Regions from separate parts of the Propioniciclava sp. LT432 genome, predicted to be linked through region 1. Evidence: predicted binding sites of a transcription regulator. Region 1 holds the regulator's gene; the other holds the start of a gene.

Region 1 (15,844 bases):
GGCGCCACGAACGTGGACGTGGGCAATCCGCACGCCGTGGTCCTCCTGGGCGACGGGGACGAGCTGACCGAGCTCGACCTCACCCGGGCACCCAGCTGGTTCCCGCTGGACTCCTTCCCCGGCGGCGTCAACGTCGAGTTCGTGGACCAACTCGAGCCCGGTCACGTCCGCATGCGCGTGTTCGAACGCGGTGTGGGGGAGACGGAGTCGTGCGGCACGGGGACCGTGGCGGTGGCGTCCGCCGTCGCGCGTGCGCACGGCGAGACCGACGGTCGTTGGATCGTCGACGTACCCGGCGGCCAGGTCGAGGTCGACCTGCGCGGGGGTGAGGCCTGGCTGACCGGTCCGGCCGAGATCGTGGCCCGAGGCAGCGTCACGTTGCCGGGCAAGGAGACACATGGCTGACACCTACGATGCCACGGTTGACCCCGAAGAGGGCGACCTCGAGTTCGGCGATCCCGACTACGGCGATCCCCACTACGACGGCGACCAGCTCGATCTGGCCGAACGCCTGAGCCTGCGCCGCGTCGCGGGCATGTCCACCCAGCTGACCGACATCAGCGAGGTCGAGTACCGCGAACTGCAACTGGAGCGCGTGGTGCTCGTCGGCGTGTGGACGTCCGGCACGCAGGCCGACCACGACAACGCGATGGCCGAGCTGAAGCTGCTCGCCGAGACTGCGGGATCGGAGGTGCTCGAGGGTCTGGTCCAGCGGCGCACGCACCCGGACCCGGCCACCTACATCGGCCGCGGCAAGGTGGACGAGGTGCGCGAGGTGGTCATCGCGACCGGGGCCGACACGGTCATCGCCGACGGTGAACTGGAACCCGCCCAGCTGCGCAACCTCGAGGACCGGATCGGTGTCAAGGTCATCGACCGGACGGCCCTGATCCTCGACATCTTCGCCCAGCACGCCAAGTCGATCGAGGGCAAGGCCCAGGTCGAGCTGGCGCAGTTGCAGTACCTCCGCCAGCGCCTGCGTGGTTGGGGTGGCAACCTGTCCCGCCAGGCCGGTGGCCGGGCGGCGGGCGGCGCCGGCATCGGCGGGCGTGGTCCCGGTGAGACCAAGATCGAGACCGACCGTCGCCGCATCCGCACGCGCATCGCGCAGTTGCGCAAGCGCCTCCGCGAGTTGGACGCCGTGCGTGACACCAAGCGGTCGGAGCGTAGGCGGAACCAGGTCCCCTCGGTGGCCATCGTCGGCTACACGAACGCCGGCAAGAGCTCGCTGCTCAACCGCCTCACCGGTGCCGGCGTGCTGGTTGAGAACGCCCTGTTCGCCACCCTCGACCCGACCACGCGCCGAACCCAGACCTCCGACGGCCGCGTCTTCACGTTGACCGACACGGTCGGCTTCGTCCGCCACCTGCCCCACGACCTGGTCGAGGCGTTCCGTTCGACGCTGGAGGAGTCCGCGGACGCCGACCTCCTGCTGCACGTCGTGGACGCCTCCGACCCGGACCCGGCCGGACAGATCACGGCGGTGCGGACCGTGCTGAACGACATCGGCGCCCAAGGCGTCGCCGAGCAGATCGTGTTCAACAAGGTCGACCTCGTGGACGAGTCCGTCCTGATCCCGCTGCGGACGCTGGCACCGGACGCCGTGTTCGTCTCGGCACGCACGGGAGCCGGACTCGCCGAGTTGCGGGACCGGATCGAGGATCGACTGCCACGCCCAGCCGTCGAGGTGGACGTCCTGATCCCGTACGCCCGGCACGACCTGGTCGACCGCATCCACCGGACGGGCGAGATCCTCAGCAGCGAACACACTGCCGAGGGCACGCGCGTCACCGCGCGCGTCAATCCGAACCTCGCGGGCGAACTGGCCGACTTCGGGGCGTCGACCTGAGCGGAGCCCGGGCCGAGGGCGACCGCGCCCTTCTCCTCGGCGAGCCGGAGCCCGCCGAGGAGTGACGGACTCAGGCGCGGTGCGGCAGCTTCGCGTCGATCCAGACCAGGCGGTGGTCGCTGGACGGGAACGGATAGGTGCCCGTCAACGACGAGAGCGGATCGCTGCTGACCGGCCAGAACACGCCGGCGTCCGTGACCGGGAGGTTCTTGCTCGGCAGCACGTAGTCGGCGCGCAGGTTGCCGGGGGCCCCGTCGGCGAAGTCAGCGGTGTCGAAGCGCGGGTCGCCGGTGTGGGTCTCGTTGCCCCCCTCCTGAAGCGCGGACGCCTCGGCGCCGCCGTCGCTGGCCGGGGTGATGCGGCTGTTGATGCGGTGGTGGTCGAGCAGCTGGTGGATGGCCCCGGCCGTCGAGTCGCCGTCGTTGGGGTCGGCGTTGTAGTCGCCGGCGATGACGAACCGCTCACCGGAGGCGAGGCCCCCACGGACGCCCTCGTCGTCGTAGATGTAGGCCGCCCGCCGGCCGCCGGCCACGTAGTCGGCCCAGAAGCGGATCTCGTCGTGGTTCTTGGTGCCGTTGCGGTCCTCGGCGCCGTCGAAGGTCGGCGGGGTCGGGTGCGCGGCGAGCAGGTGCACGGTCTTGGGGCCGACCTGGACGGGCACGTCCCAGTGCGACTTCGACGACAGGCGGAGCACCGCGAGCTCCTCGGCGGAGTACCAGTCGGCCGGTTCCGGCGTGGCGGGGTTGTCGGGCAACATCGCGCCGGGCATGTCCGCCCACACGAAGTTCTGGAAGGTGCGGACGTCATCGGCTGCGATCGGGTACCTGCTGTACACGACCATGCCGTACTGGCCAGGGAAGAAGCCGAAGCCGTGAGCGTCGTTGGGGCCGCCGACGGCGCCGTTGTTGTCCAGGTCGAGGTCGGTGGGGACGCCGGTGTTCGACGGCGCGATGAAGGAGTACGGGTAGTGGATCGGCGCCTGGCCGTTCTGGCCGACCTCGAGGTAGTTGGTGGAGAACAACTCGTCGTTGCCCGGCGCGTAGTCGAACTCGTTGATCAGGAGCACATCCGGGCGCGTCCGCTGGATGATCTCCGCGATCACGCGGGCCTGCACGTTGTTCGGGTCGGACAGGTCGTCGGCCAGATCGCCGGCGTTGGACCGGTTCAGGGACGCGTTGAACGTCGCGAAGCGGACGTCCTGGTCGACGGCGGGGGCGGCGAGGGCCGGTGCGGCGCCGATGCTGATGGCGAGAGCGCTCGCGATCGAGGCGGTGAGCGCGCGAAGCGTGGTGCGGGAAGTCATGTCGCGCAACCTAGCCACCTCGTGGTGACCCCGGGCGAACAGCACCTGACACGTGGGCGAATTCTGGACCAACGGGACGCCACTCAGTACGAGCCCCACATCCCGTAGGGACGGTGGAGCGCAGCAGGGTAGAGCCTGTCGATGGCCTGCTCGGCATCTGTCCAGTCGACTCCCTTGGCGACGAGGCGGGCGATGAGCGCGCTCCCGACGCGGTGCGTGAGGTGCCGACCTATGACCTCGGCGTGCACCTGTGCCGCGAACTCGGTGTCGGCCCAGGCGTCACCGAACACCGCCACGGCCACGTGCACGACCTGCTCGTCCAGCAGCCCCGCCAACCCCTTGTACTCGGGGCGGACGATCGGAACCGGCGGCGGCTGGAGGAGCATGACCTGCCTCCAGTCGTGGTCCGGATCCTCGAGCACTTCGCGTAGGCGCGGCAGGAGACGATCCAGCGGACACTTCCGCTCCTGCACGGGCAGGAGGAGCCGCAGGCGGGCGTTCATGCCCTGACTGCCTCGTCCGAACTGGGCGGCGAGCTCCTCGAGTGCGGCGCCGGCCCTGACGGCGGCGACGAGCTCGGCGAGCGATTCATCGGTCCACGGGACAGGCTTGGTCGCGCGGGGCGGGGTGGGCGTTGGGTGCAGGGACATGGGCTCCTCCTTCTCGGCGTCAGGACGATGGGCGGAGGGGACGTCCTTCCGTCATCGGAGGTGTTGTCCGCGTGTTGTCCGTCGGGCCGGTGGAACGAGCGGGTGCGGTGGTGAAGTAGCCTCGGACGGGTGCCCAGCCGAACCGACCAGATCCTCGACGCCGCTGTCGAGGCGATCGGCGGCGCCCCACGCGAGGGTCAGGTGGCCATGGCCCGCGCCATCGACCACGCGTTCGTCGAGAAGGAGCACCTGCTCGTCCAGGCTGGGACGGGCACCGGCAAGTCGCTGGGTTACCTGGCGCCGTCGCTGGCCCACCTGGCGGAGAACCCGAGGGGTCGCGTCGTCATCGCGACGGCCACCTTGGCACTGCAAGCCCAGCTGGCGAGCAGCGACATCCCGGCCGCCGTCAAGGCGGCGAGCAAGGTGACCGGCGGCGAGATCACCCACGCGGTCCTGAAGGGTCGAACCAACTACGCCTGCCTCCACCGGGCGCTCGACGGCACCGGGCGGGAGCAGGAATCCCTGCTCGGCGGGGAGGATCTTGTTGACGGCCTCCGTGCCGGCCGGGCGGACGCCGCGTCCGTGCTGGGCGCGGAGGTGCTGGCGTTGCGCGAGTGGGTCGAGGAGGAACTCGAGGCCGACGGCACCGGAGACCGCGACGACGCGCCCACACACACGGCCGCCGCGTGGGCTCAGGTCTCCATTCCCGTGCGCGAGTGCCTGGGGACCACGTGCGCCTTCTTCAACCAGTGCTTCGTCGAGCGTTCCCGCGAGACAGCGCGGAGCTCGCAGCTGGTCGTCACGAACCACGCCCTGCTCGCGATCGACGCCATGCACGGCAACACCGTCCTCCCCGAGCACGACCTCCTCGTCATCGACGAGGCACACGAACTGACGGCACGCGTGACCGGCGCCGCCTCGCACGAACTCAGTCCCCAGCAGCTGGAGCGGGTGTCCCGCCGCTGCACGACGCACTTGGAGGACGACGACCTCGCCGTGGAGTTCGCGGACCTGGGGGACGCGTTGGGGAAGGTGCTGGCCGACGCCCGCCTGGAACGGATCGAAGACCCGGATTCACCCGTCCTCACCGTCGTCGCCCACATCCGCGACGTGGCGCGGCGGGTGGTGAGCGCCCTCAAGTCGGAGGACCCCGACGCGAAGCAGGCCGCGGCCGCCGCCAAGGAGGTCTTCGACATCGCGGAGGCGATGGGAGCGCTGAAGGACACGGACGTCCTCTGGGTGAGCGAGCGCGAGCGCTTCGGTCGCTGGCTCGTGGTCGCACCGCTGGACGTCGCGGGCCTCTTGCGCGAGAAGGTGCTGTCGAACACGACCACCGTCCTCACCTCGGCCACGTTGAAGCTGGGTGGTGACTTCGAGGCGGCCGCGGCGTCCGTCGGGCTGCGGCGCAACGAGCGCGTGCTCGACACCGAACCGGAGGAGCGCACCGGGTTGGAGTGGCGGGCTCTCGACGTGGGTTCGCCCTTCGACTACGCCCGACAGGGGATCCTCTACGTCGCTCAGCACCTGCCCAACCCGCGCCGCGAGGGCATCACCCCCGAGGCACTGTCGGAGGTCGCCGAACTCGTGTGGGCGGCGGGTGGCCGCACGCTGGGACTGTTCGCCTCACAGCGGAACGCCGAGGCCGCCGCCCGGCACTGCCGCGCGGAACTGCCGAAGATGACCATCCTGTGCCAAGGGGACGCGCAGCTGTCGGAACTCACGCGCCGCTTCATCGCCGAACCCCACACGTGCCTGTTCGGGACGCTCAGCCTCTGGCAGGGCGTGGATGTCCCGGGGGAGACCTGCCAACTCGTCATCATCGACAAGATCCCGTTCCCCCGGCCGGACGAGCCGCTCATGCAGGCCCGCCAGAAGGCGGTGGCGGACGCCGGCGGCAACGGCTTCATGGCCGTGGCCGCCAGCCACGCCGCCCTGCTGCTGGCGCAGGGGTCCGGACGCCTCATCCGGCGGACGTCCGACCGTGGCCTGGTCGCTGTCCTCGACCCGCGGCTGCGGACGGCTCGCTACGGCGGCTACCTGCGGGCGTCCATGCCGGGGTTCTGGTCGACGACCGACCGCGAGGTCGCCGTCAACGCGTTGCGGCGCCTCGCCGGCGCGTGAGGCTCACTCACCCCACGCGAGGGCGGCCGCCGGTGGAACACGGGACGCCCGGATCGATGGCAGGACGGACGCCAGCCAGCCGGCCAGCAGCGCCACCGCCGTGATGAGCGCCAGGCGCAGCCACGGGATCGTCGGCACCACATCGGCCTCTGCCGCGAGCAGCGCCGCCACGCCGGCGAAGCCGTACAGCGACCCGAGCAGCAATCCCAGCACCACCGCAACAGCGGCGAGCAGGACCGCTTCCCACCCGAGCGCGAACCCGCACGTTCGCGGCGTGCTCGCCGAAGGTCATCATGAGGGTGACCCCGTCGATGAGCTGGAGATCCTTGCCCGCGAGGAGGACGCCGTTGCCGAGCCCGTCCACGGTCGGGGAGTCAGACGCGGCGCAGGACCGCGGTCACCTTGCCGAGGATGGTTGCCTCGTTGCCGTCGATGGGCTCGTACGCCTGGTTGTGGGGGAGCAGCCACACCTGGCCCGGGGTCCGCTTGAACGTCTTGACGGTCGCCTCGCCGTCGATCATCGCCGCGACGATGTCGCCGTTGTTCGCGTCGGGCTGCTGGCGGACGACCACGTAGTCGCCGTCGCAGATCGCGGCGTCGATCATCGAGTCGCCCTTGACCTCGAGCAGGAACAGCGTGCCCTCGCCGACCAGGTCGCGCGGCAGCGGCAGCACCTCCTCGACGTGCTCCTCGGCCAGGATCGGACCGCCGGCCGCGATGCGCCCGACCATGGGCACGTCGACCGATCGGGAGACGTGCACGTCCTCACCGAAGCCGGACGCCGGGGGCGCGGCCCCGGCCGGGGCGGGGGAACCGGGAGTGGCGGGCCTCATCGAGTCGGGGAGGTGCACCGCCAGGGCGCGGGGACGCTTGGGATCACGCGTGAGGAAGCCCTTGCCCTCGAGGACCTTCAGCTGGTGGGTGACGCTGGACGGGGAGGCGAGGCCGACGGCATCGCCCATCTCGCGGATCGTGGGCGGGTAGCCGCGGGACTCGATGGCCTCACGGATCGTCTCGAGGATGAGTCGCTGTCGGATCGTCAGGCCGTGAGAATCCTCCGGCCCGTCGGGGAGTTGGCGGACCTTGCCGATGCGCGCGATCTCGTCATCGGTCGGGCGCCCGCGCCGGGTCTGCCTGGGGATGGGCCGCTTGCCGCCGCCCCGCTTGTCATCCGTCGTCGCCATGGGCTCACGGTAGGACAATCCGACGCATCATTCAAACACATGTTCGGGTGTGTCCGGCGCGGTGTTGTCGCGGTGCGGGGGAGGCGTGCGCAGAAATTGTCGGACCCGGCTGGGACGGTTCTGGTGTCGTACGAAACGCTGAACACCTGTGCGAATGGTGCTTGCAATCGCAGGAGTGTTCGATAATACTGGTCGAACAGATGTTCGAAGAAGGAGCAGCCATGACCGCCGAGTTGCTGGACTACACGACCGGGGCCGACGTGGTCTCGCGCCGCATCCGAGCCGCGCGCTCCGCTTCGTCCGTGCAGGCCACCGGACGCCCTGCGAGCGCCCGTGCGGAGGAGCGGTGGGGTGCCCAGGCCCGCGCCTGTGAGGTCTCGCGTCCGGCAGTCGCGCTCGCCGCGCCGAGTGCCACGCGCCGGCTGGAGTGGACCCCGCGCGGTGTCGCCGTCCTGGTGCTGCTGGTGGCTCTGGTCGTCGGCATCATGGTCGCCACGCTGGTCGGGGCGTTCCTGGCGGTGAGCAACGAGCCGATGCATGCCGGTGCGTCCTCGGTGGTGGCGCTGGCCGCGCCCCAGCCGGCGAGTTGACGACTGGCGAGGGCCCCGGGGTCGCCGAGCGCGACCACCGGGGCCCTTTGGTCGCTTTGTGTCAATGGGTCGCCGTCCTGGGAAGACACCCCGGGACAGGGTTGCTTTGTGCTCAGGAGGCGCCTAACCTCTACATGTAGTAGTTACATCGTTGTTTTTCGTCCACAGCTTGTGGTCGTTCACCCACACGATGTACACGGTTCGTCCACATGTTCCTCCACAGCGGGGGGCGTTGCCGAGGGGAGGTGGGGTCGATGTACTGCCCGTATTGTCGGTTCACCGATTCTCGCGTCCTTGACTCGCGTGTCGCGGAGGATGGTAGTTCCATTCGCCGTCGCCGCGAGTGCCGGTCCTGTTCCAAGCGGTTCACCACCCTGGAGCAGATGCAACTCGTGGTCGTGAAGCGGTCCGGCGTCATCGAGCCGTTCTCGCGCGAGAAGGTCGTCACCGGCGTCCGGAAGGCCTGCAAGGGTCGTCCGGTCACGGAGGCCGACCTCGCCAAGCTCGGCCAGAAGGTCGAGGAGACCCTGCGAGCGAGCGGTTGCGCCGAGATCCCCGCCGACGACGTCGGTGTCGCCATCCTGGGCCCGCTCCGTGATTTGGACCCCGTCGCGTACCTCAGGTTCGCGTCCGTCTACCAGCACTACCAGTCGGTCGAGGACTTCGAGGCCGAGATCGCCCGGCTCCGAACCGCTGGAGCCGGCGACGAGTCGATCGCCGTTCCGGCTCAGACCGCCGAACAGCTGTTCTGAACCAGCCGCCGCGCGCGGTTCGCGCAGACAACCATCACCTCAGGAGGAGAGAAGTGACCGAGACCAAGCAGGCACCCCGCCGGCCGGCGGCCAAGCCCAAGGGGCTGACCATCGACCGCGTGTACACCACCGAAGGCGTCCACCCCTACGACGAGGTCACCTGGGAGCGTCGCGACGTCATCCAGACCAACTGGAGGACGGGCGAGAACGTCTTCGAGCAGCGTGACGTCGAGTTCCCCGACTTCTGGAGCCTGAACGCGTCCACGATCGTCACCACCAAGTACTTTCGCGGCGCGCTCGGCACCGCCCAGCGCGAGAACAGCCTCCGGCAGCTGATCGACCGCGTCGTCGGCAAGTACACCGAGGCCGGCCGCGAGAACGACTACTTCGCCACGGACGCCGACGCCGAGGTCTTCGAGCACGAGCTGACCTGGATGCTCCTCCACCAGGTCTTCAGCTTCAACTCCCCGGTGTGGTTCAACGTCGGCACCAAGAGCCCGCAGCAGGTCAGCGCCTGCTTCATCCTGAGCGTGGATGACTCGATGGAGTCGATCCTGAACTGGTACAAGGAGGAGGGCTTCATCTTCAAGGGCGGCTCCGGCGCCGGCCTGAACCTCTCCCGGATCCGGTCGAGCAAGGAGCTGCTGTCCTCCGGCGGCACCGCGTCCGGCCCGGTCTCGTTCATGCGCGGTGCGGACGCCTCGGCGGGCACCATCAAATCCGGCGGCGCGACGCGTCGTGCGGCCAAGATGGTCGTCCTCGACGTCGACCACCCCGACATCGAGGAGTTCATCGAGACGAAGGCGCGCGAGGAGGACAAGATCCGCGCCCTGCGCGACGCAGGCTTCGACATGGACCTGGGCGGCAAGGACATCGTGTCCGTGCAGTACCAGAACGCCAACAACTCCGTCCGGGTGAACGACGAGTTCATGAAGGCAGTCGAGGACGGCGCCCCGTTCGGCCTGCGCGCCCGCATGACCGGCGAGGTGATCGAGAAGGTCGACGCGCGCGAGCTGTTCAACAAGATGGCCAAGGCCGCGTGGGAGTGCGCCGACCCGGGCATCCAGTACGACGACACCATCAACGCCTGGCACACCAACCCCGAGACCGGCCGCATCACGGCGTCCAACCCCTGCTCGGAGTACATGAGCCTCGACAACAGCTCCTGCAACCTGGCGTCGCTCAACCTGCTGAAGTTCCTCAACGACGACGACACGTTCGACGTCGCGAAGTTCGTCAAGGCGTCCGAGCTGATCATCACCGCGATGGACATCTCGATCACGTTCGCCGACTTCCCGACCGAGGCGATCACGCAGACCACCAAGGACTACCGCCAGCTGGGCATCGGCTACGCCAACCTGGGCGCGCTGCTGATGGCCATGGGCCGCGGCTACGACTCCGAAGGCGGCCGCTCCTTGGCCGCCGCCATCACGTCCCTGATGACGGCCACCGCCTACCGTCGCTCCGCCGAGCTCGCCGCCGTCGTCGGTCCGTACAACGGCTACGCCCGCAACGCGAGCGCCCACCAGAAGGTCATGCGCAAGCACCAGGCCGCCAACGACGACCTCAAGGTCGTCGAGCCGAGCGACAGCCCGGTCCACCAGGCCGCCACCGAGCAGTGGGCGCAGGTCGTCGAGCTGGGTGCGAAGAACGGCTTCCGCAACGCGCAGGCGTCGCTCCTCGCCCCGACCGGCACCATCGGCTTCATGATGGACTGCGACACCACCGGCATCGAGCCCGACTTCTCCCTGGTGAAGTTCAAGAAGCTCGTCGGAGGCGGGTCGATGCAGATCGTCAACCAGACGATCCCGCGTGCGCTCAAGCGCCTCGGTTACCGCGACGAGGTCGCCGAGGCGATCGTCGCCTACATCGCCGAGCACGGCCACGTCGTCGGGGCGCCCGGCCTGAAGTCCGGGCACTACGAGGTCTTTGACACCGCCATGGGCGAGCGCTCCATCAAGCCGATGGGCCACGTCCGCATGATGGCCGCCGTCCAGCCGTTCCTCTCCGGCGCCATCTCGAAGACGGTCAACCTCCCCGAGTCGGCCACGGTCGAGGACATCGCCGACGTCTACCTGCAGGGTTGGAAGCTGGGCCTGAAGGCGCTCGCGGTCTACCGCGACAACTGCAAGGTCGGCCAGCCGCTGTCCGACGGCAAGAAGAAGGACGAGACGAAGGCCGAGGAGGCCCCGAAGCCCGAGGTGCGCGTCGAGTACCGCCCCCGCCGGCAGCGCCTGCCGAAGACGCGCACCTCGCGCACGACGTCCTTCACGGTCGGTGGCGCGGAGGGTTACCTCACCTCCAGCCAGTACGACGACGGACGCCTCGGCGAGCTGTTCCTGAAGCTGGGCAAGCAGGGCTCGACCCTCGCAGGTGTGATGGACGCCTTCTCGATCGCGATCTCCATCGCGCTGCAGTACGGCGTGCCGCTGGAGACCTACGTCCAGAAGTTCACGAACCTCAAGTTCGAGCCGGCCGGCATGACGGACGACCCGGACCTGCGCATGGCGCAGTCGATCATCGACTACGTCTTCAAGCGCTTGGCGTTGGACTACCTGTCCTTCGACGAGCGCTCCGAGCTCGGCATCTACACCGCCGCCGAACGGGCCCACTACGTCGAGACCGGCTCCTACATCTCGGAGGAGGACGAGGCGCAGATGATCGAGTCCGACTCCCTGCGGAACGACGCGGTCGACGACATGCGCTTCGACGAGTCCGGCCCGAACCAGCCGTCCCTGATCACGGCCGCCCCTGACCTGTCCGGCGCGCACACCACCGCCGAGCTGATGGAGCGGATCTCCGGCCACGCCGTCGATGCGCCGCTGTGCTTCACGTGTGGCACCAAGATGCGTCCGTCGGGCAGCTGCTACGTGTGCGAGGGCTGCGGCTCGACGTCCGGCTGCAGCTGATGAAGCGAGCCAGACTGACGTGATACAACCCGGTGAGAGGGTGCCGTCCAGTACGGCATCCCCTCACCAAGAAGTTTCCGGATCCGTGGGGAGTGTGTCGTAGCGCTGTCCACTCTCGTCTGCGGCGCCAGCTACCTCGGAGGAGGCGGCCACCGCGGCGACCGGCCGGCTGCGATCGACTCACAACTGGTCCTCCTGGGCCGGGTGGATGCTCCGCACCACCCGGCCCAGTGTGAGGCCACGGGCGCCCTTTCATTAATTAACGCCCCACGACAACTCGCTACGATTGCAATGAGCCCCTTGATCGGCACGCAAGTCGCGTGTTACTTTCTTCCCGCCAACCGGCACGCTGCGCAGCAACCCACCCCCCATGGCCTCCCGCAAAACCCTTTCTGGGCGGGGCGCCTTCGGCAGACACGGAGCCACTATGCACATGCGAAGCCTGCTGGGCATTCTTCTGATTGCCCTCATTCTCGGATTCACCCCCCTTTCCGGTGCCTCGGCGACTGAACCCGCCCCCGAGGAGTTCCCGACCGCCTTCGCGGCCGAGCCCGGCGGCGCACTCATCCCTCGCCCGTTCGAGAAGGTCTCAGAATTCCAGTCCGAAATCCCGGGCCTCACCCGCGCCGATTGCGAGAAGCGAGCCGCAGAAGCTCGTCGGCGAGGCGATTCGACGGTGACGGAATGTGTCAGCGTCGAACCCTCCAAGAGGCCAGCATCGCTCGACAACAGCCAACGCGAGATTCTCGCACTGGCGCTTGACGAGTGCTCACAGACGTCAACACCGAACACTGGTTGGTGGGCTGCCAACCGCCGGGAAGCTTGCTCACACCAGCAGTTCGACATTGTGGTCCTCGAGGTTCCCTCCGGGCGCCTCGTGGGCACCGCAAATATGCACGCGGTGCTGGACATGACGGCGCTCTCCGGCACCGCCGGCTGGGCATCTAGCGCGTACATGTGGGTCTGGAACTCGACCGGCATCGGCTTCCCCGAAAGCGCCTCACTACGCCTTTTCGGTTGCAGTGGCTGCACGGGCACCAGCACCTACACTCACCCTAGTTTCGACTCTTGGCGGGGGACCGGCTCCTTCAGCAAGGCAATGGCTCCGGGCGCCATTGAGAGCGGTCTCTCCGGCCGATGGGAGTTCACCCTTTCCTCGTCGAAGTGGTCGAACCGGAGCGTGATTGGAGACCTTTCGTTGGCTTCCTATCGCTGCGACAATGCGATCGGCAATCGCCTCCCAGGGTGCGTATTTTCCAACATATCCGCAATCGTGGGGTTCGCGCAGAGTCTCAACCCCTCGTTCGTTTGGCACATTTACCAGGCGCAGGTTTCTGGGCTCCCAGGCCGAATGTCCTCGGGGACCTACCTCACCCGCATTACGGACACCACGTTGATTGCAAGGAACGGCGCCACTGCCTGCCCCTCGAGCATTACTCGTCCGACCGGGTACCAGTGCGATGAGTATCCGTTCCGAAGCTCCCAGCAAGGTGCTTACACGAGCGGTGGCGGCCTCGCGCGCTCGTTCCCCGGTTGCAGCATGCCGGATCCCCAGCGCACGGGCTCCACGGGTTGGAGCCGCTGCTTCATTCCCTCGTCCCAGAATCTATCGGCTGGGGGAATCCTGGGCGGCTTCTACAGCAACGAACGGATGCTGGCGGGAGATCGCTTCCAAGTTGGGTACTTGCCCTGATGCCTGAGGTCCGCCATTGGGAACAGCTGGCGTTCGCTTCTGCGCGCCAGCTGTTCCTGGCCCCGTTGGGGGTGTCGCCGGTTTGGATCGGCGAAGACGTGAGCCTCGCCGCGGTGACGCACGACGCAACCGCCCTGATCATCGTGACGGGCTGTGCGGAGGGCACTGTACGTGTGCGGATGGAGCTCTGGGACGAAGAGCCCCCGTGGCCGCACAGGTGGCCTGACCAGGTTGAACTGGCCATGTGGCTCGCTGGGCCGCTACGGCTGTCCTCGCCCTACTGGGCCGACTCGTTCGAGGATGTGCTCGGCCCTACACGCGCGGGAAGACACCTGCTGAGAGTCAGTGCGCGCGATAGGGATGAGCACGCCGACCTGAGCGTCGAGCGGTCAGGGGAGGCGTATCTCGTGCAAGCCTGGCCCGAGAAGTCCGGCTCTTCGGGATCTCGGGTGGGGGTGAGCGGGACACGCCGGTGAGGGCGCGGTCGGCGAGGTAGGCGGCCGGGGCCCTGAGGATCAGGAGTTACCACACTGCTGCACCGAGGACCCCGACCTGTGTCGTGGGCAAACAAGGGGTGACCGAAGCCGAGGAACTCGACGGTCGCGACGACCTCCCCGAAACGCTGCTGCTGGCCGGCGTGCTGGACGGCGAAGTGGTCGCGTCCGGGCGGCTGCTCGACCTCGACACGCCTTCGGTTCACATCGGACGGGTCGCCGTGCTGCCGTCGGTCCGGGGAACCGGTCTGGGGCGAGTCCTCATGCGGGGGGGGGCGAGCGGATCGCGGCCGAGCGCACGGACGGCCCGCTGACGTTGGTGCTCGAGGCGCAGGAGTACGCCGAGGGATTCTATGCCTCGCTCGGCTTCGAGCGGACGCCCCGCGAGCGCTTCCAGGACGCGCGCATCTGGAACGTGGAGATGACCAAGCAGGTGCGCTGAGCCACGGCGCCCGTCAATCGCCCGTGAGGTGGGCGAACGCCATCTCGAGGTCTCTGCGGTGTTCCTCGACGGGCAGGCCCGCCAGGCTGGGCAGGCGGCCGATCCGCAGCATGGCCAGCCCGTGCACGGTCGACCACATGATGCGCACCGCGACCTCCTGGGGGACCGCCAGGTTGTCCTCGGCGGCCAACTCGCTGGCCAGGTCGTCGAGTGCGGACAGCGCCCGGGCGCTCGGCTCGTTCCTCGTGGTGCGCCTGCCACGGCTGAACATGAGCCGGAACATCTGGGGGTGGTCCTCGGCGTACTGGAGGTACGCGAGCCCTACTTCGACGACCCGTCGGAGTGCACCGTCGTCGCTCGGGACAGCGCGGATCGCTGCCGTGAGTTCGGTGAAGCCCATGGTGGCGAGTTCACCGAGCAGGGCCGCGCGGTCGGCGAAGTGGCGGTAGGGGGCCGCGACGCTCACGCCGACCTCCGCGGCGGCCCTCGCCACGGACACGCTCTCGAGTCCGTACTCCTCGAGTTGGCGGCGGGCCGAGGTCAGCAGGGCTCGGCGCAGGTCGCCGTGGTGGTACGCACGGGGTTCGGCCATGGACGCGGAGACTTCCTTCCGAGGGGTGCTGCGGTGGTGAGTGCGCGACGGAGCCACTATCGCACAGGACCACGGAGTTCGGGAGGTGCGTTGGGACGGGCTCAGGTCGGGCCGACGACCCGTTCCAGGGCGTCGAGGACGTCCGGCCTGCCGGCAAGGGTGAGCGCCCGCTGCGGTCGGCCGACCCCCGGACCCCGCACGGTGAGGCCCGCCTCCTCGGCGACGACCCAGGCTGCCGCGTGATCCCAAGGGTTGAGTCCTGCCTCGTAGTAGGCGTCCAGCCGCCCAGCGGCCACGGCACACAGGTCGAGGGAGGCGGCCCCATGGCGCCGGATGTCCCGCACGAGGGGGAGGAGCGTGGCCACCGCCCGGCCCTGTCGACCCCGGAGGGCCGCGTCGTAGGCGAACCCCGTCCCCACCAGCGAGGTGGCGAGGTCGGGGGAGGGGGAGGCCATCAGCACCGCCACCGACTCGCCCCGAACCAGGCGTGCCCCACCACCACGTCGGGCGGCGAACAACTCGCCGGACACTGGATTGAAGACGGCCCCCGCCACGGACCAGAAGCCGCCGTCCACGTGGGCGTCCCCGACCACCGCAGCCACGCTGACCGCGTACTCACCGTTGTCGTAGAGGTAGTTGACCGTGCCGTCGATGGGGTCGACGAGCCAGGTGATGCCCGACGTCCCGACCCGCTCACTGCCCTCCTCGCCGACGAGCCCGTCCTCGGGACGTCGCTCGCCCAGCAGGCGCTTGGCCAGGGCCTCGCTGCGCCGGTCCATTTCGGTGACGATGTCGACCGCGCTGGTCTTGGTGCCCGCCACCTCCACGTGCGCGGGGCGTTCGTCGACGATCAGGCGTCCGCAGGCCCGCGCCACGTCCACGGCGACCGCCAGGAGCGAATCGAGCTCGTCGGACGGGGGCAGGGAAGGCGTCACCATGGCACCAACCCTGCCACTGAGATGCATCGATCTGGTTACGTCTGCGTGTCTCCGCATGCGAAGTGGGGGCGAGACGCGTCTTCAGTGCGAAGATTCCACATCACCAATGCACGACCGAGAGAGGAATCCTCGTGACCACGCTACGCTCCGTCGCCCTGGCCGTCGTGGCCGGCGCCACCGCGCTCACCCTGGCTGCCTGCGCCAACAACTCCGCCCAACCGGCTCCCGCCTCCACCGCGGGGGGCAACGCCGGCAGCGAGATCGCGCTCGTCAGCCCGGGCAAACTCACCGTCTGCACGCACCTGGCGTTCAAGCCGTTCCAGTACA
Region 2 (15,844 bases), on a different contig from region 1:
CTGCTCGTGGAACACGATGACGCCCTTGGTCTCGGCCAGGGCGGGCTTCAGGTTGGGGTGGGGGTACACCGCCTCGGACCAGCCGTTGCGGGCCCTCAGGAACGGCACCACCATGTCCGACTTCACCGGGCCGGGCCGGAACAGGCTGATGTCGATGACGAGGTCGTTGAACTCGCTCGGGGAGAACTTGCCGACCAGTTCCCGCTGGCCGGGCGACTCGATCTGGAAGCAGCCGATGGTCTCGGCGCGCGAGATCATCCCGTACACGTCGGGGTCGTCGTAGGGCGCCAGCGCGTCGATGTCGATGCGCTCCCCGGAAACCCGTTCGATCTCGTCCAGCGCGTGCGCCATCGACGACTGCATTCGGATGCCGAGGATGTCGAGCTTCAGCAGGCCCAGGTCCTCCACGTCATCCTTGTCGAACTGGCTCATCTGGTAGCCGCCGAACGAGGACTCCACCGGCGTCCGGTCGCCCAGCGTCGCGTCGGACAGGATCACCCCGCACGGGTGCAGCGCCACGTGGCGGGGCAGCCCGTCCAGCCCCTCGACCAGCTCGAACAGCACCCGCAACTGCGCGTCACCGAGGTTGGCCCGGCGCAGTTCGGGCAACTCGCGCAGGGCGTGCCGGACGTCGCGGGCCCGGATGTGCGGGAACGACTTGGCGATCTGGTCGATGTCGCCCGGCGGGAGGCTCATCGCGGCCCCCACGTCGCGGATCGCGTGCCGGACGCGGTACGTCTCCAGCATCGCCACCGCCGCGACCCGGTCGGCGCCGAAGTCGGCGAACACCCGGTCGTACACCTCGAGCCGACGCGCGGACTCCACGTCGATGTCGATGTCGGGCAGCGCGCGGCGCAGCGGCGAGAGGAACCGCTCCATGATCAGGTCGTAGCGGATCGGGTCGACCCCCGAGATGCCCAGGCAGTAGTTGACCAGCGACCCCGCGCCCGAGCCGCGCGCCGCCACCCGGATGCCCATCTCCTTCACCGTGTCGACGACCTGGGCCACGGTCAGGAAGTAGGCGGCGAACCCCATCTGCTCGATGACCGCCAACTCGTCGTCGAGCCGATCACGCACGGACGCCGTGGGTGCGGCATAGCGGGCGGCCAAGCCGGATTCGCACCGCGCGCGGAGCTCGACCAACCCGCCCGGGAACTCGGGCAGGTGGATCTCACCCAGCCCGATGTCGGTGACCGGGTCGAGGCGGCACCGCGCCGCGAGGTGGCGGGTGTCGCCGATGAGCCTCGACGCGTCGCGGCGACCGGCCAGGAGGGCGACCTCCTCGGCGGTGGGCAGCATCTCCTTGCCGGACTTCAGGTACCCCTCGGCGTTGCGCCGGTCGACGTTGCGGACGTCCAACGGCACGAGGCGGCGGGCGGCGTCCAGCACGTCGGCGACGGGGGCGTCCGACTTGTGCGCCATGCGGACGGCATTGGTGAGGACGCCGGTCAGGCCGTGGGCGTCCGCGAACCCGAGCATGCGCCCGGCCAGCCGCGCCGACCCCGGTCCGGCTCCCGCGAGGTGGTGGTTGGTCACGCCGACGACGAGTTGGTGGGGCGCGACGACCTCCAGCCAGTCGGCCAGCACCCCCTCGGCGGCCCGGTCGTCGCGGCGGGCCAGCGCGACCCCCAGGTCTGAGTCGGGACCGAGCACGACCACGACGTCGTCGCGGTGCTCCCCCACCAGCTCCCGGGTGGTGACCGGCGCCCCCCGCTCGCCGCGGGCGTGGGTGGCGCTGACCAGCCGACACAGCGACCCCCACCCTTCTCGCGACTCGGCCAGGACGACCGCCCGCGCACTGCCCCGCTCCGGACGCCGTGGGTCGTTCGCCACCGCGAGGTCGGCCCCCACCACCGGCGCGATGCCGCTGGCCAGGCACGCTTTCGCGAACCGGACCGCCCCGTAGAGGCCGTCGCGGTCGGTGAGTCCCAGCGTGTCCATGTCGTGGCCGGCGGCGGCCTCGACGAGCGCGCTGGGGTGGGACGCCCCGTACTGCAGCGAGTACCCGGACGCCACGCGCAGGTGGACGAAGGGATCAGGCATGCGACGCCCCCAGGCTGGCCGCCGCCCGAGCGAACGCGTGCGCGTCGCGGACGAGGTCGTCGGCCTGACGCGTGCTGATGATGCCCACGGCCCCGGCATCGACGGCCCGCACCTTGAGCTGGATCATCGCGAAGTACTCGGCCCACTCCCCCAGCTCGGGCGCGACGCGGGCGAGCACCGTCCAGATGCCCACCCGCTCCCGCAACCGCGGACGCCGGCGCGCCAGCACGCCGGCGGCCACCCGCAGCGCGGCACGGTGGGCGGCCAGGTAGCGCTCGGCGGGACGTACGGCGTCCTCGGCGGCGGCCAGGGCTGCGGCGATGTCGTCGGCTGCGTCCGGGACGCCGATGGTGCGGACCTGTTCGGCGGACATCAGTCCACCACCGTCCGCAGGATCCATTCCTCGCCGTTGACCGGGTGCGCCAATTCGTACACGCCCGGCAACGACGAACGCCCCGAACTGGCCAGCACGCGGTACACCTCGGCCTCGGCGAGCAGGTCGTCGGACTCCTTCAACCGCCACCAGTCCGCAGTCTCACGCCAACGCGACTCCACCCCCAGCACGCGCCACAGCTTGCGGCGCCACAGGAACTCCACCGGCCCGGGCAGCCCGTCCACCTCGCCCGCGCGCACCGCGATCGGTTCGTCATAGCGTCGCATGGTTCACCCCCGGAAAGCCCTCTTTCGAACACTTGTTCGATGGATTCACCACTCTACGCACCCCCTCCGACAGTCCGTCAAGAGGGTTCGTCCAGAGGGCTGGAGGGGGCGGAAACCAGGAACCTCACCGACGCGAGCGCACGCTCCCGGGCTCGGTCGTCCCCAGCAGTTCCGACACGGTCACGAGCGTGAATCCGCGCTGGTGCAGGCCCTCGATGATGCGCGGCACGGCGTCCACCGTCCACGGGGTGTCGTGGAGGAGCACGATCGAACCCGACTTGGCGCCGCCCACCGCGGCCGTCACCGTGGCGTCCGCCGAGTGGGTCCTCCAGTCGAGGGTGTCGATGTCCCACAGCACGAGGGGGAGGCCGGCCACCTGCTGAGTCGTGACGTCGTACTCGCCGTACGGCGGTCGGAACAGCGTGGCCCGGACGCCGGCGCGCGCGATCTCCGCCTGGGCCCGGTCCACCTGGGCGCGCTGCGCGGCGGCGTCGAGCCGGATCAGTTGCTGGTGGTCATGGCTGTGGTTGCCGACCTCGTGCCCCTCGGCGACCATCCGCCGCACCGCGTCGGGTGCGACGCGCACCGAGGACCCGAGCACGAAGAAGGTCGCCGGCGTGCCGAGCCCGGCGAGTTCGTCGAGCAGCCGCGGCGTGGACTTGCCGGGACCGTCGTCGAACGTCAGCGCCACGCACGCCACCGCTGAGCAGTCGACCGGGTCCCTGGGCGGGGGCGCCACCGGCCCAGCCGCCGACGGGGACGCCGAGTGCACCAGTCCGGTGGCCGCCTCCCGGACGAGCCAGCCCTGCTCCGAGAGGAACCCGTCGACGACCGAGGGTGCCAGCGTGACCTCGGCCACGCCGTCCTCCGACGGCAGCACGAGGCTCGCGGCGACCCGGACGACCAGTTCGCCACGCGGGCCGAACACGAGGTCATCGAGCAGGCGGTCCGACACCTCCGGAATCGCGGCGCGATCCTCCAGGACGGGACGCCCCTGGGCACGCAGCGCGTCCACCACGGCGTCCGCGGCCGAACGACGCGCGCTCGGCGCGATGAGTTCGGCTGAGCGCAGCGCCCGTCCGGCAGCACGCTCGCCGTAGCGGACCGACGACGACTCCGCCCCTGAGCCGCCGACGAACTCTGAAACAAAGGTGCGGATGCCGACCCAGCCCGGCGAGTCCAGCACGGTCTCCCACGTGGCATGCAACTCCGGGGGTGCGGTCTTCGAGGGGGACGTGTCGGCCAGGAAACGGGCCTCCCGCGCGCCCAGGTCCGTCGCCATCAGGCGCGTCAGCGCGTACGCCCCCGGCACGACGGGCCACTGGAGGTGCACCGCGCGGGTCGGGTCGTCGTGGGAGAGTGTCTCGACGGTCCAACTGGGGCCGAGGGCCGGCGCCGCGCTGGACGCCGACGTGACGGGCTGAGGCGCGGCCGTCGGTGCGGGCGTGGCCGTCGCTGCGGGAGCGGTCGTCGCCCCCGGCGAGGACATCGCCGCCGGCGGGGACGCCGCGCAACCACCCAGCCCCAAGGACAGGACGACCACCCAGGCGACCGCGCGGCCACCCCGGCAGATCACTGCTGGCGGAACGAATCGTCCATCACGTCGACCCGCGGCGGGCGCAGGATCGAGCGGGCGACATTGCGGAAGTCGTGCGTGTCGAGGATGTGTGCCGCTTCCTCGTCGGTGAGGTGATAGGCGTGCGCCAGCATACGGACGTGCTCGGTGTAGAAGGCGTGTAGCTTGTCCACGCCCTTCAGGAACTCCAGCGCATCGCTCATGGTGCCTCCTGTTGGGTGGGGTGCCCCAGAAGGGCCGGAACGGCGCCCACCCTACCGGTACTAACCTGAGCCCATGGAGATGCTTCCCGCCGCCTTCGCCTCGGGCTGGGCCAGCGGCATCAACGCGTGGGGCACGGTGCTCGTGCTCGGCGTGCTGGGCCGCTTCGCCGGGATCGAGGGGATCCCCGCCGGGTTCCAGCGCACCGAGGTCCTCATCATCGTGGCCGTCCTGTGCGCCATCGAGGTGGTCGCCGACAAGATCCCCTACGTCGACAGCGCGTGGGACACCGTCTCCACCGTCATCCGCCCCATCGCGGGAGCGGTCATCGGCGCCCTGTACGCGGGCGCCACGGGCGACCTCGCCACAGTCACGCTGGCCTCGGTCGGCGGCATCACCGCGCTGGTCAGCCACCTCACGAAGGCGGGCATACGGCTCGCGGTGAACACCTCACCCGAGCCGTTCACCAACGTGGCAGCCTCCTCCGCCGGCGACGTGGCGGTGACGGGCGTGGCCACCCTTGTCGCGCTGGCCCCGGTCGCCGCCGCCATCGTGGTCGCGGTCCTGCTCGTGGTCGGCGTCCTCGTGCTGTGGCGGATCTCCCGTCGCGTCCGACGCGGTTGGGCGGCCTTCCAACGCTGGCGCAACCGCACCGACTCCCCCACACCTGCCTGACGTGAGCCGCGTCACCGTCCTCGGCCGCACGTTCGCCGGCGTCGCGGCGGCCGTCCGACTGGCACGGGTCGGCCACGAGGTCACCCTCGTCGAGGCACCCGGCGACGCGGACGCGCTGCGCTCGGCCCTCGGCGACACGCTCGACTTCCCCGCCCCCTGGCGGGACCTGTTCAAGAAGTCCGGACGCCCCGCCGCCGGCGCGCTGGGATTGCACGGGCTCGACCTCGTACCGGACCCCGCCGGCTCCCCCACCGACCGCGGGGACGTCTGGTACGCCGACGCCGCCGCCCTCGGTGAGTCCAACGCCCGGGCCTGGCGCGACTTCGTGGACGCCGCCGACGACACCTGGCAGGCGCTGCGCCCCCTCGGCCTGGAGGCCGAACTGACCCCGGACGCCGTCGCCCGCGCCGGCCTCCACCCGCGCCGGAGCCTCGCCGACGTCGCGAGGACGCTCCCGCACCCCGCCCTGGCCACCCGGGTCGTGGCGCTGGCGTCCGACCGCGGGCTGGCGCCGGACGCCGCACCCGCCTGGCTCACCGCCCGTCTGTCGGTCGAGCGGACCTTCGGGCGCTGGCGCCTGGAGGACACCTCCGGGGACGCGCGGCCGGCGTCCGCGCTGGTGGACGTGCTGGACGACCGGCTCGAGGAACGGGGGGTGACCGTCACGGACGTGGCGCCCGACGGTGCTGACGCCACGATCGACACCCGCGACCCCGGCGTCCGGTGGCGCAAGCCACCCCGGTGGTCGCGCCGCGACTCCTTCCTCGACCAACTGCTGGCACGCCCCGCCCTGCGCGACCCGCGGCGTCCGGGCCTGTTCCATGCCTCGGCGTCCAGCCCGGGCGGCACGGAGCCCTGGGCCCAGCTCCTCAGCGGAGCGCTCGCGACGTACGCGGCTCACGAGTTCCTGACCGGTGAGGACATCCGCCCCACGAACAAGGCGCTCGCGCGTTGATTCGAAGGGGTAGAGTTGGTCTCTGGCCGAAAACAGACAGGACAGGGACCCTCCGCCTTGAACGACTCTGAACTCCTCGTCCATGAGCTCGCCCACGAGCAGGCTCATGTGGATGCCGTCTACGCGCGCCTCGACGAGGCGACCGAGTCGGCCCGCACCGCGGCCCAGACGGGCCAGCAGATCTTCCAGTCCGACCGGCAGACGTGGATGCGCGAGGAGGACGGAACCGCACTGTTCGAGCGCGACGCGTTCACCTTCCAGGCCGCCAAGCGCCTCGCCGTGCTGGACGCCGAGCACGAGGGCCTCGTCTTCGGACGCCTCGACCTCGAGGAGCCCGAGCACCGCGAGGTGCGCTACATCGGGCGCATCGGCGTCCGCGACGAGGAGTACGAACCCCTCGTGATCGACTGGCGCGCCCGCGCCGCCGAGCCGTTCTACCGAGCCACGCCGCAACAGCCGATGGACGTCGTACGCCGCCGCGTGCTGCGCTGCCGCAACGACAAGGTCGTCGGCATCGAGGACGACCTGCTGGACGCCGACTCCAACACCGACGACCTGCCGATCATCGGCGAGGGCGCGCTCATGGCGTCCCTGTCCCGCTCGCGCGGGACCCGCATGAAGGACATCGTCGCGACGATCCAGGCCGAGCAGGACCTGGCGATCCGCGCCGAACACGCCGGCGTGACGATCATCAGCGGCGGGCCCGGCACGGGCAAGACCGTCGTGGCGCTGCACCGCGCCGCCTACCTCCTGTACTCCAACCGCCGCCGGTTCGAGCGCGGCGGCATCCTCGTGGTGGGTCCGGGGCCGGTGTTCATGAACTACATCGAGCGCGTGCTCCCCTCCCTCGGTGAGGACTCCGTCACGCTGCGCGCAATCGGGCAGGTGGCCGGCGACGTGCTGGGCGGACTGTCCGCGTCGATCGTCGACGGCGCCGAGACGGCCTACGTCAAGGGCTCGCTGCGCATGGTCCCGGTGCTCAAGGCGCTCGTCAACCTGCCGCTCGGCGACCCCGACGCGGAGCCCCCGACCCTGCTGGTCACGGTCAAGGGCAACGTGCTCAAGCTGGACCACTCCCAGCTGACCCGCATCCGCACCGGCGTGCTCTCCCACCAACGGGTCAACCTCGGGCGCGCCGCCGCGGAGAAGGCGCTCGTGGCCGCCCTGGCCGCGCAGGTCCCCGCCGACGCGGACGTCGACCCCGAGGCCGTCCCCGACCTCATCACCGACTCCGCCGCGTACCGCGAGTTCGTGGAAGCCTGGTGGCCTCCCCTGTCTGCCACGGACGTGCTGCGCCGGCTCGCCGACCCGCGCGTCACCGCCCGGGTCGCCGACAAGGTGCTCAATGCCCAGGAGCAGTCGCTGCTCGCGGCGTCCTACGCGGACGGCCACCAGTGGACCGTCGCCGACATGGCGCTCCTGGACGAGCTCGTCGCCATCCTCGGGCCCGAACCCGTCGAGGACACCGGGCCGAGCCTGTTCATCGAGGGCGGCGAGGACGTGACCGAGTTCGTCACCACCGCCGACAAGCTGCGTCGGACCGTCGAGCAGGACCTCACCGAGGACCGCCACGAGACGTACACCCACCTGCTGGTGGACGAGTCCCAGGACATCACGCCGATGCAGTGGCGCATGCTGCGTCGCCGCGGGTCGCAGGCCTCGTGGACGATCGTCGGCGACATCGCCCAGAGCTCCTGGCCGGACCTGGACGAGGTCGGACGCGCGGTCCGCGAGTTGATCGGCAACGCGCCGCACCGCGAGTTCCGCCTGTCGGTCAATTACCGGTCCCCGGCCGAGGTGTTCGACCTGGCCTCCAAGGTCGTCAAGGAGTCCTACCCGCGCGCCGACCTGCCGCGCGCGGTCCGGTCGACCGGCCACGAGCCGGAACTCGTGGTGACGAGCTCGTCGGCGCTGGTGAGCGACCTGGTCCGGATCGTCGACCGGCTCACCGACTCGGTCGGTGGCACCGTCGGGATCATCGCGCCCCCGTCGCGTCTGGAAGCCCTGCGTGAACTCCTGCCCCCGCGGCTGGGAACCCGCATGAACCCGGCCAACCTGCAGCGGATCCTGTTCGTGTCGCCCCTGGAGGCCAAGGGCCTGGAGTACGACGCCGTCGTGGTCGTGGCCCCGGACGAGATCGTCGCGGAGTCCCCCGGCGGAGTCCGGGTGCTCTACGTGGCCCTCACGCGTCCGACCCAGCGGTTGGTGACCGTCGACATCGACCGCCCCGGGACGTGGCGTCCGGCCGACTGACCCACCCGCCGAGGGCTCGGGTTCCTTGCGCCGAGGGCTCGGGTTGGTGGCGCCGAGGGCTCCCTTTCCCTGCGCCGAGGGCTCGGCCGGCCTCGTGAGTGGAGTTTCCCGTACGAGACTCGAGCTGACTGCTGGCCATCCTTCGGGAAGTCTGGGCTCACCTCCGGGTGACCGGCGCGCCCAGAGCCTCGGTCGCCTTCGTCGCCACACTTCATCGGACTTGTTGGGCTGTGGTGAGCCGGAATGGGACCGCCCCTCGCCCCCACCCTTGGTCGCCCCCAACCACTTGTCGTTCATGGCTCGAGGTTCGGGACGAGCTGCTCTGGCGGTGCGTGACGTCTCAAGCAGGCCCGACGCGCGGACCCGTGGCCGGCGCCCCGCGGTCGCCTTACGACATTGGCCTGAACACCCCGGCCGCATCACCCAGACGCGCTCCGTCAATGCGATCCGAGCCCTCGGCACCACCAACCCGAGCCCTCGGCGTAGGGAACCCGAGCCCTCGGCAGTAACCCAGCCCAGGGTTCAGGAAGCCTCAGCGAGCCCCTCGGCGCGCAGCCGACCCAGGATCTCCGATGTGGCCGTCGAGCGGTTCAGCGTGAAGAACTGCAACCCGGGGGCGCCGGCCTCGATGACGTCGCGACAGATCTGGGTGACCAACTCGACGCCCACCTGGCGGAAGCGTTCCTTGTCGTCGCCCACCGCGCGCAGCGGGTCCACGACGTCGGCGGGCAACGGAGCCCCGGACATCGCACTGAAGCGCTCGATCTGCGACGCGACGGTGATCGGCATGATGCCGGCGATCACGGGCATGGTGCCGCCGAGCGAGCGGAACCGTCCGACCATCGACACGTACGCCTGCGGGTCGAAGAACATCTGCGAGACGGCGAACTCGGCGCCGGCCTCCTGCTTGTCCAGCAGGATCCGGGCATCCAACTCGGGCGAGCCCTCCGGGTGCGGGTTCGCGAAGGCCGCCACGCCGACCGTGAAGTCGCCGTAGCCCTTGATGAACCGCACCAACTCGGTGGCGTTGATGAAGCCGTCCGGGTGGGGCTCGAACGCGCCGCCGCCGGGCGGGTCGCCCCGGAGCGCGAGGATGTGGGTGACGCCGAGCCGCGCGTAGGCGTCCAGCGCACGCCGGACCTCCCCCAGCGGCTGCCCGGCCACCGTCAGGTGGCCCATCAACGGGATGTCGGTCGTCCCCCGGATCGCCCCCACGGCGGCGAAGGTCTTGTAGCGGCTCGCTCCCGTGGCACCGTAGGTCACCGAGATCCAGTCGGGCCGGTGCTGGCGCAGGCTGTCGACGGTCTTGATCAGCTGCTGGACGCCGGCGTCGTCGGACGGCGGGAAGAACTCCACGCTGAACGTCGGGCCATCATGGCGGGCCAAACGTTCGACGATGGAGACAGACATGCGGGCCACCCTAGTTCAGGGGCGCTGCGCGGGCGCCGGTACGCTCGCAACGTGGTCAGCCTCGCTTCCTCCAGCCCCGTCTCCGCCCAGTTCCGCGCGGCGGTGTCGGCTGCGATCACCTCGTTCCTGGACGGCCAGTCCCTCGTGCTCGACGGCATCGACCCCGCGACGGCGCCGCTCCTGGAACGCGCCCGCGTCTTCACCGACGGCGGCAAGCGCCTTCGTCCGGCGTTCTGCGCCTGGGCGTACGCCGCCGTGGCCGACACGCTCCACCTCCCGGACGCCGTGGTCACGGCCGCCGCCTCGCTGGACGTGCTCCACGTCTCGGCGCTCATGCACGACGACGTGATGGACGCCTCCGACTTCCGCCGTGGCGTCCCCGCCGCCCACCGCCAGTTCGAGGCGGACCACCGCGGCGAGTCCTGGCGCGGCGACCCCGAGCAGTTCGGTCGCGCTGGCGCGATCCTGCTCGGTGACCTGCTCCTGGTGTGGTCGGAGGAGATGTTCCGCCGGGCCGGCTTGGGGCCCGACGAGGTCGAGCGCGGGCGTCCGCACGTCGAGGCCGTGCGCACCGAGGTGACCGCCGGCCAGTACCTGGACGTCGTCGCCCAGGCTCGCCACCCGTACCCCCTGAGCCGCACCCCGCAGGGACGCGAGCAGCTGACGGCGCTGACCCGGACCGTCGTCACGTGGAAGTCAGCCTCCTACACGATCCGCCGCCCCCTGATGCTGGGTGCCGCGATCGCCGGGGCGTCCGCCGGGCAGCTCGACGACCTGACCGCGTTCGGCCAGCCGCTGGGCCGCGCGTTCCAGTACCGCGACGACGTGCTCGGCATCTACGGCGACGAGGCGCTCACCGGCAAGGACTCCGGCGAGGACCTCCGCGTCGGCAAGCTCACCCTGCTCGCCGCCGAGGCGTTCGGACGGGCCACCGAGTCGGACGCCGCCGAACTGGCCACGCTGTTCGGGGACCCCCATCTGGACGCCGCGGGCGTTGCCCGGGCCCGCGCCATCATCGACGCCTCCGGCGCGCGCGACGCCGTGGAGGAGGAGATCCACCGCGAATACGACGCCGCCCTGGCCGCCCTGGCGGACGCCAACCTCAGCGACGCGGGACGCGAGGGCCTGGCCAACCTGGCCCGGCTCGCCGTGCGTCGAGACTTCTAGAGCGGGGTGATCGGGCCGCGAGGCCCGTTGCCGTCAGAGGTGCCGGCCGTCGCTCGGCGGGACCAAGTTGGGGTCGAAGGTCAGCTTCGGCGACGTGCCGAACGCAGAGCTGGTGACCTCCTCCATCCGGGGGTCGGCGTTCCAGGCGGTGCGCAGCCGATCCTTGATCGCGAGGGCGGCCGCCTCGGGGTTGGACGCCCGGGTGATGGCCCCGCCCACCGCGACGCGCATGGCACCGGCGCGCAGGACGGCGTCCAGCGACTCCAGGGTGATGCCACCGACGGCGAACCACGGCTTGGACGTCGGATCGTGCTGCGGCGCCTTCTCGGCGGCGTGCCGGATCAGGTTCGGCCCCGGGCCCACGAGCAGGAAGGCGACGTCGGGGTGGGCCAGCGCGGCCTCGGTCTCCTCGGTCGAGTTGCACCGGCGTCCGATCAGCGTCCACTCCCCCACGATCCGGCGGGTGCGGGCCGGGTCGGCCTCGTCGTCGGCGAGGACGAAGAGGTCCGGCGACAGGGCCGCGGCGCGGACGGGCCGCCCGAAGTAGGCGGTCAGGCCCTGCGTGGCGCGGGCCGCCTCGGTGATGGCGTCCAGCGCGACAGCGGCGGTGTCGTCGGCGATGGCCTCGGCGAGGTTCTCGTCCAGCATCACCGCGTCGGCGCCGCCGGTGTAGGACGCGCGGGCCTGCGGCCCCGCCGACACCGGCTCGTCGGGCAGGATGTGGATCAGGCGGGCGAGCTTCAGCCGGGTTTCAATCCCCATCAGTGCGGTCACAAGGCAAGCCTGCCACATCACCGGCGGGTCGAGGCGAGGGCGTGTCGCGCGCCTGCCTACACTCGAAGCGGGCTGGCATGCCTCTCTTCCCCGATCCATGCCGGAGAACTGTGTTGACGACTGACCGCAACGGTGGCCTGGTGGGCCAAGTGCTTGACGACCGATATGAGGTCGTCAAGAAGCTGGCGCGCGGGGGCATGGCCACCGTCTACGTCGCCAACGACCTGCGGCTCTCCCGCGTGGTCGCGATCAAGGTGATGAACGACGGGCTCGGCGACTCCGACGACTTCGCCGCCCGCTTCGACGCCGAGGCCAGGGCCGCCGCCCACCTGTCGCACCCCAACGTCGTGAGCGTGTTCGACCAGGGCATGGACGACGGGCGGCCCTACATCGTGATGGAGTACGTCCAGGGTTTCACCCTGCGCCAGCTCATCACCCGCGAGGCCCCCATGGATCCCCAGCGGGCCATCGAACTCCTCGAACCGGTGGCGTCCGCGCTGGCGGCCGCCCACGCCGCGGGAATCATTCACCGGGACATCAAGCCCGAGAACGTCCTCATCTCCGAGCGTGGCCAGGTCAAGGTCGCCGACTTCGGGCTCGCCCGCGCGGTGACCGCGCAGTCGAACGCCGCGACGACGGGCCTGGTGATCGGCACCGTCAGCTACATCGCGCCGGAACTCGTCACGCGCGGCCGGGGGGACGCCCGCTCCGACGTGTACTCCCTCGGCATCGTGCTGTACGAGTTGTTGACCGGTCGCAAGCCCCATCAGGGCGAGACGCCGATCCAGGTGGCCTACAGCCACGTGCACAACCAGATCCCGGCACCGTCGATGGAGGTCTCCGCGACGTGGCGCGACGGTCGCGGCGGCATCCCACCGTACGTGGACGCCCTCGTCATGACCGCCGCCAATCGTGAGCGCGCCAACCGGCCCGCGGACGCCGGCGTCCTGCTCGGGCACCTCCGCGCCGCGAAGGACGCGCTGGCTCGCGGCATCGTCGACGACCCGGCGCTCGCGGCCCGCATGCACCGCACGGAGCCGGAGCCGGCCGACGGCGCCACCACCCCTGTCCCCACCCTGCCGCCGCACCTCGGCGCCGAGCGGCGCTTCACCCCGGTGACCCCCGTGTCACCGACGTTCGACGTGTCGGTCGACGGTGCCCCCTTCTACAGCACCGGCCCCGTCCCCTACTCACCGCAGTCCCCGCACACGCGCGCGCTGCCGGAGTTGTCCCCGAGCCCGACCCCGACGACCCGGCCCCGCGGCTCCCACGCGTCGCGGCAACCGCGCAGGAGGTGGGGCCGGATCGTGGCGGTGATCGCCACGCTGGCCATCCTCGGCGCTGCCGGCGGAGGCGGCTGGTACCTGCTCGAGGGCCGGTGGACCACCACTCCGACCCTGGCCTCCCTGACGCAGGCGGACGCCGAGGCCGCGGCCCTGGCGTCCGACGTGCGGGTGGAGTTCCAGCAGGAGTACAGCGAGACGGTCCCCGCCGGTCAGGTGATCCGTCATGAACCTTCCGAGGGCGACCGCGTGCTGCGCGAGGGCACGGTGACGGCGTGGATCTCGCGGGGCCCCGAGCGGTTCCAGGTGCCCTCCGTGGCCGGGAAGCAGCGCGACGAGGCCGAGCAGGCGATCACCGGGACGTCCTTGTCGGTCGGGCGTGTCACCGAGGAGTACGACGACACGATCCCCTCCGGCGTGGTGATCTCGCAGGGTACCGAGTCCGGGTCGGCCGCCAAGCGGAACGCCCCCATCGACCTCGTGGTCTCGAAGGGACCCGCGCCGGTGGAGGTGACGAGCTTCGCCGGCAAACCCGCCGGCGACCTGCAGGCCTGGGCCAAGGCGAACGCCCTCAAGCTCTCCCTCGGTGAGGAGAACCACGACACCGTCCCCAAGGGCGCGATCATCTCCCAGGACCCCACCGGGGGCACGCTGCTGCGCGGCGGATCGGTGTCGGCCGTGGTGTCCAAGGGCCCGGTCATGGTGACGGTTCCGTCGGGCCTGCGGGGAATGGGCGCCGACAACGCCGCCGCCAAGCTCCGTGACGCCGGTCTCGTCCCCGAGTTCAGGCGCCTCGTCAACGGCGGCTTCGGCATGGTGCTGAGCGTCGACCCGGGTGAGGGCACCAGCATCCCGAAGGGTTCGAAGGTCACGCTGAACCTCGTCTGACGCCGAGGGCTCCCCTTCCCGACGCCGAAGGCTCCCCTTCCCGACGCCGAAGGCTCCCCCGAGCTCAGACCCGCACGTGCTGGATGAGCCGCCCGATGAAGGCCTCGCACTGGGCGAGCTGGTCGGGGTCGATGAACTCGTCCGCCTTGTGGGCCTGGGCGATGTCGCCGGGACCCACCACCACCGTCGAGATGCCCGCGAGCGAGTAGATGCCGGCCTCGGTGCCGTAGGTGACCTTGTCCGACTCGACGGCCAACCCGAGCTCGCGGCCCAGTTCGACGACGGGATCGCCCTCGGGGGTGTCGAGGCCGACCGTCGCGGTCTCGACCTCGAAGTCGACCCACGCGTCGGCGTGCTCGGCCTTCATGGCCCGCTCGAGCTCACGGCAGTGCGCCTCGAAGTCGGCGAAGACCTGCTCGTCGTCCGTCTCCGCGATGGATCGGAACTCGCACGTCAGCGTGCACTCCGCCGGGACGATGTTCACGCCGTTGCCACCGCTGATCAGGTTCACCGAACCGGTCGTGTAGGGGATGGGGTAGGCGTCGTCGAACGGACCCTCAGCACGCCACCGGTCGCACTGGTCACGCCAGTACCGCACCGCGGATGCGGCGTACTCGATCGCGTTGACACCATCCGCGGTCAGGCTCGAGTGGGCCGCCACGCCGTGGAAGGTGACCTTCAGCACGTTGATCGACTTGTGGGCACGGATCATCCGCATCGACGTGGGCTCCCCCACGAAGCACACGCGCGGCAGGATGCCCACCGAGCGCAGGCCGTCCACGAGCGGCTGGGCGCCGACGCAGCCGATCTCCTCGTCGTAGGACAGCGCCACGTGCACCGGCTCGCGCAGGGGCTGGGCGACCAGGTCGGCGAGCGCGTTGACGACGACCGCGTCGAAGCCCTTCATGTCGGTGACGCCGCGTCCGTACAGCAATCCATCGCGCTCGACCAACGCGAAGGGGTCGGACGTCCAGGCCTGCCCGTCCACCGGGACGACGTCGCTGTGGCCGCTCAGCATGACGCCACCGTCCGTGCCGCCGTCGGCGTCGGGCACCGTCACCACGAGGTTCGCCTTGGTGCCGTCCGCGTTGGGGAACAGGTGCGCGCTCAACCCCAGCGACCGTGCATGCTCGGCGACCAGTTCGACGAGGGGCAGGTTCGGGTCGCGGCTGGTGGTGTCGATGCCGATGAGGCGGTCGAGCCACTCGAGCACGCCGGTGGAGGGAGACGTCATGGCGACCTGTCTACCACCGTCACGGAGTCGGGACCCACGGCGTCCGGTCACGCAGGTCGTGCACCGTCGTGGACGTCATCTCGTTGTAGCGCCCGAACGCCAGCTTCCAGCCGCGCTCGGACAGCAGCGCCTCGTGGATGCCGAACCCCTGGGGCGCCCCCACCTCACGCAGGAAGTCGATGTGCTCCTTCATGGCCGCCCACGGCCCCATCATCGGGATCGCGATCACGTCGACCCCCGCCGGCGCGGTGTCCAGTGAGTCGCCGGGGTGGAAGAACGTCGGCTCCCCCTCGGCGCTCACGACGAGGCCGACGTTGCCGATGCGCGGGATGTCGCGGTGGATCACCGCGTGCAGGCCCCCGACCGCCTCGATGCTGACGCCGCCCAGCTCGACCGTCTCGTCCTCCGCGATGCCTTGGACGCCGTCGGGCAGCTGGTGGTGACTCAGCACACCCGGCTCCACCCACACCTGTGCGCCCGGGTTGTCGGCGATCAACGCTCCGATGTGGTCGGGGTCGATGTGGTCGGGGTGCAGGTGTGTGACGACGATGGCATCCAAGTCCGTCAGGCCGTGCCAGACGTCCGAGAAGTTGCCCGGATCGAACATGATCCGTCGGTCGGCCACCTCCAACAGGACGGACGCATGGCCCAGGTGCGTGATCTGCATGGGACCAACCTAAGCTCGGCGCATGAGCACTGGCTACCTCCACGACCAACCGACCCGC

The links. Region 1 encodes LexA, which represses DNA repair genes until DNA is damaged. Its sites were predicted from a motif close to TCGAACANNTGTTCGA; they were not measured.
Positions count from the first base shown of each region.
Region 2: AC5YDV_RS03080 (DUF6504 family protein) is a predicted target of LexA. The motif match lies at 2,728-2,743, and genes of this name have one in related genera.

Region 1 is NZ_JCAKNE010000001.1:55,232-71,075, forward strand. Features, by position in the region: gene dapF (diaminopimelate epimerase) at 1-405, shown strand, start outside; gene hflX (GTPase HflX) at 398-1,849, shown strand; gene AC5YDV_RS00275 (endonuclease/exonuclease/phosphatase family protein) at 1,920-3,152, opposite strand; gene AC5YDV_RS00280 (hypothetical protein) at 3,236-3,802, opposite strand; gene AC5YDV_RS00285 (ATP-dependent DNA helicase) at 3,932-5,923, shown strand; partial or broken gene AC5YDV_RS00290 (hypothetical protein) at 5,927-6,187, opposite strand; gene lexA (transcriptional repressor LexA) at 6,298-7,107, opposite strand; gene AC5YDV_RS00300 (hypothetical protein) at 7,329-7,697, shown strand; gene nrdR (transcriptional regulator NrdR) at 7,952-8,449, shown strand; gene AC5YDV_RS00310 (vitamin B12-dependent ribonucleotide reductase) at 8,503-11,358, shown strand; gene AC5YDV_RS00315 (NucA/NucB deoxyribonuclease domain-containing protein) at 11,792-13,051, shown strand; gene AC5YDV_RS00320 (GNAT family N-acetyltransferase) at 13,626-13,859, shown strand; gene AC5YDV_RS00325 (GNAT family N-acetyltransferase) at 13,865-13,987, shown strand; gene AC5YDV_RS00330 (TetR/AcrR family transcriptional regulator) at 14,001-14,579, opposite strand; gene AC5YDV_RS00335 (inositol monophosphatase family protein) at 14,681-15,517, opposite strand; gene AC5YDV_RS00340 (ABC transporter substrate-binding protein) at 15,649-15,844, shown strand, end outside.
Region 2 is NZ_JCAKNE010000004.1:72,948-88,791, forward strand. Features, by position in the region: gene AC5YDV_RS03070 (DNA polymerase III subunit alpha) at 1-2,043, opposite strand, end outside; gene AC5YDV_RS03075 (SAV_6107 family HEPN domain-containing protein) at 2,036-2,416, opposite strand; gene AC5YDV_RS03080 (DUF6504 family protein) at 2,416-2,703, opposite strand; gene AC5YDV_RS03085 (polysaccharide deacetylase family protein) at 2,828-4,246, opposite strand; gene AC5YDV_RS03090 (hypothetical protein) at 4,276-4,482, opposite strand; gene AC5YDV_RS03095 (DUF4126 domain-containing protein) at 4,556-5,155, shown strand; gene AC5YDV_RS03100 (phytoene desaturase family protein) at 5,157-6,110, shown strand; gene AC5YDV_RS03105 (HelD family protein) at 6,168-8,363, shown strand; gene AC5YDV_RS03110 (methylenetetrahydrofolate reductase) at 8,886-9,773, opposite strand; gene AC5YDV_RS03115 (polyprenyl synthetase family protein) at 9,825-10,940, shown strand; gene AC5YDV_RS03120 (thiamine phosphate synthase) at 10,974-11,714, opposite strand; gene pknB (Stk1 family PASTA domain-containing Ser/Thr kinase) at 11,855-13,885, shown strand; gene argE (acetylornithine deacetylase) at 13,950-15,119, opposite strand; gene AC5YDV_RS03135 (MBL fold metallo-hydrolase) at 15,139-15,786, opposite strand; gene AC5YDV_RS03140 (thioredoxin family protein) at 15,809-15,844, shown strand, end outside.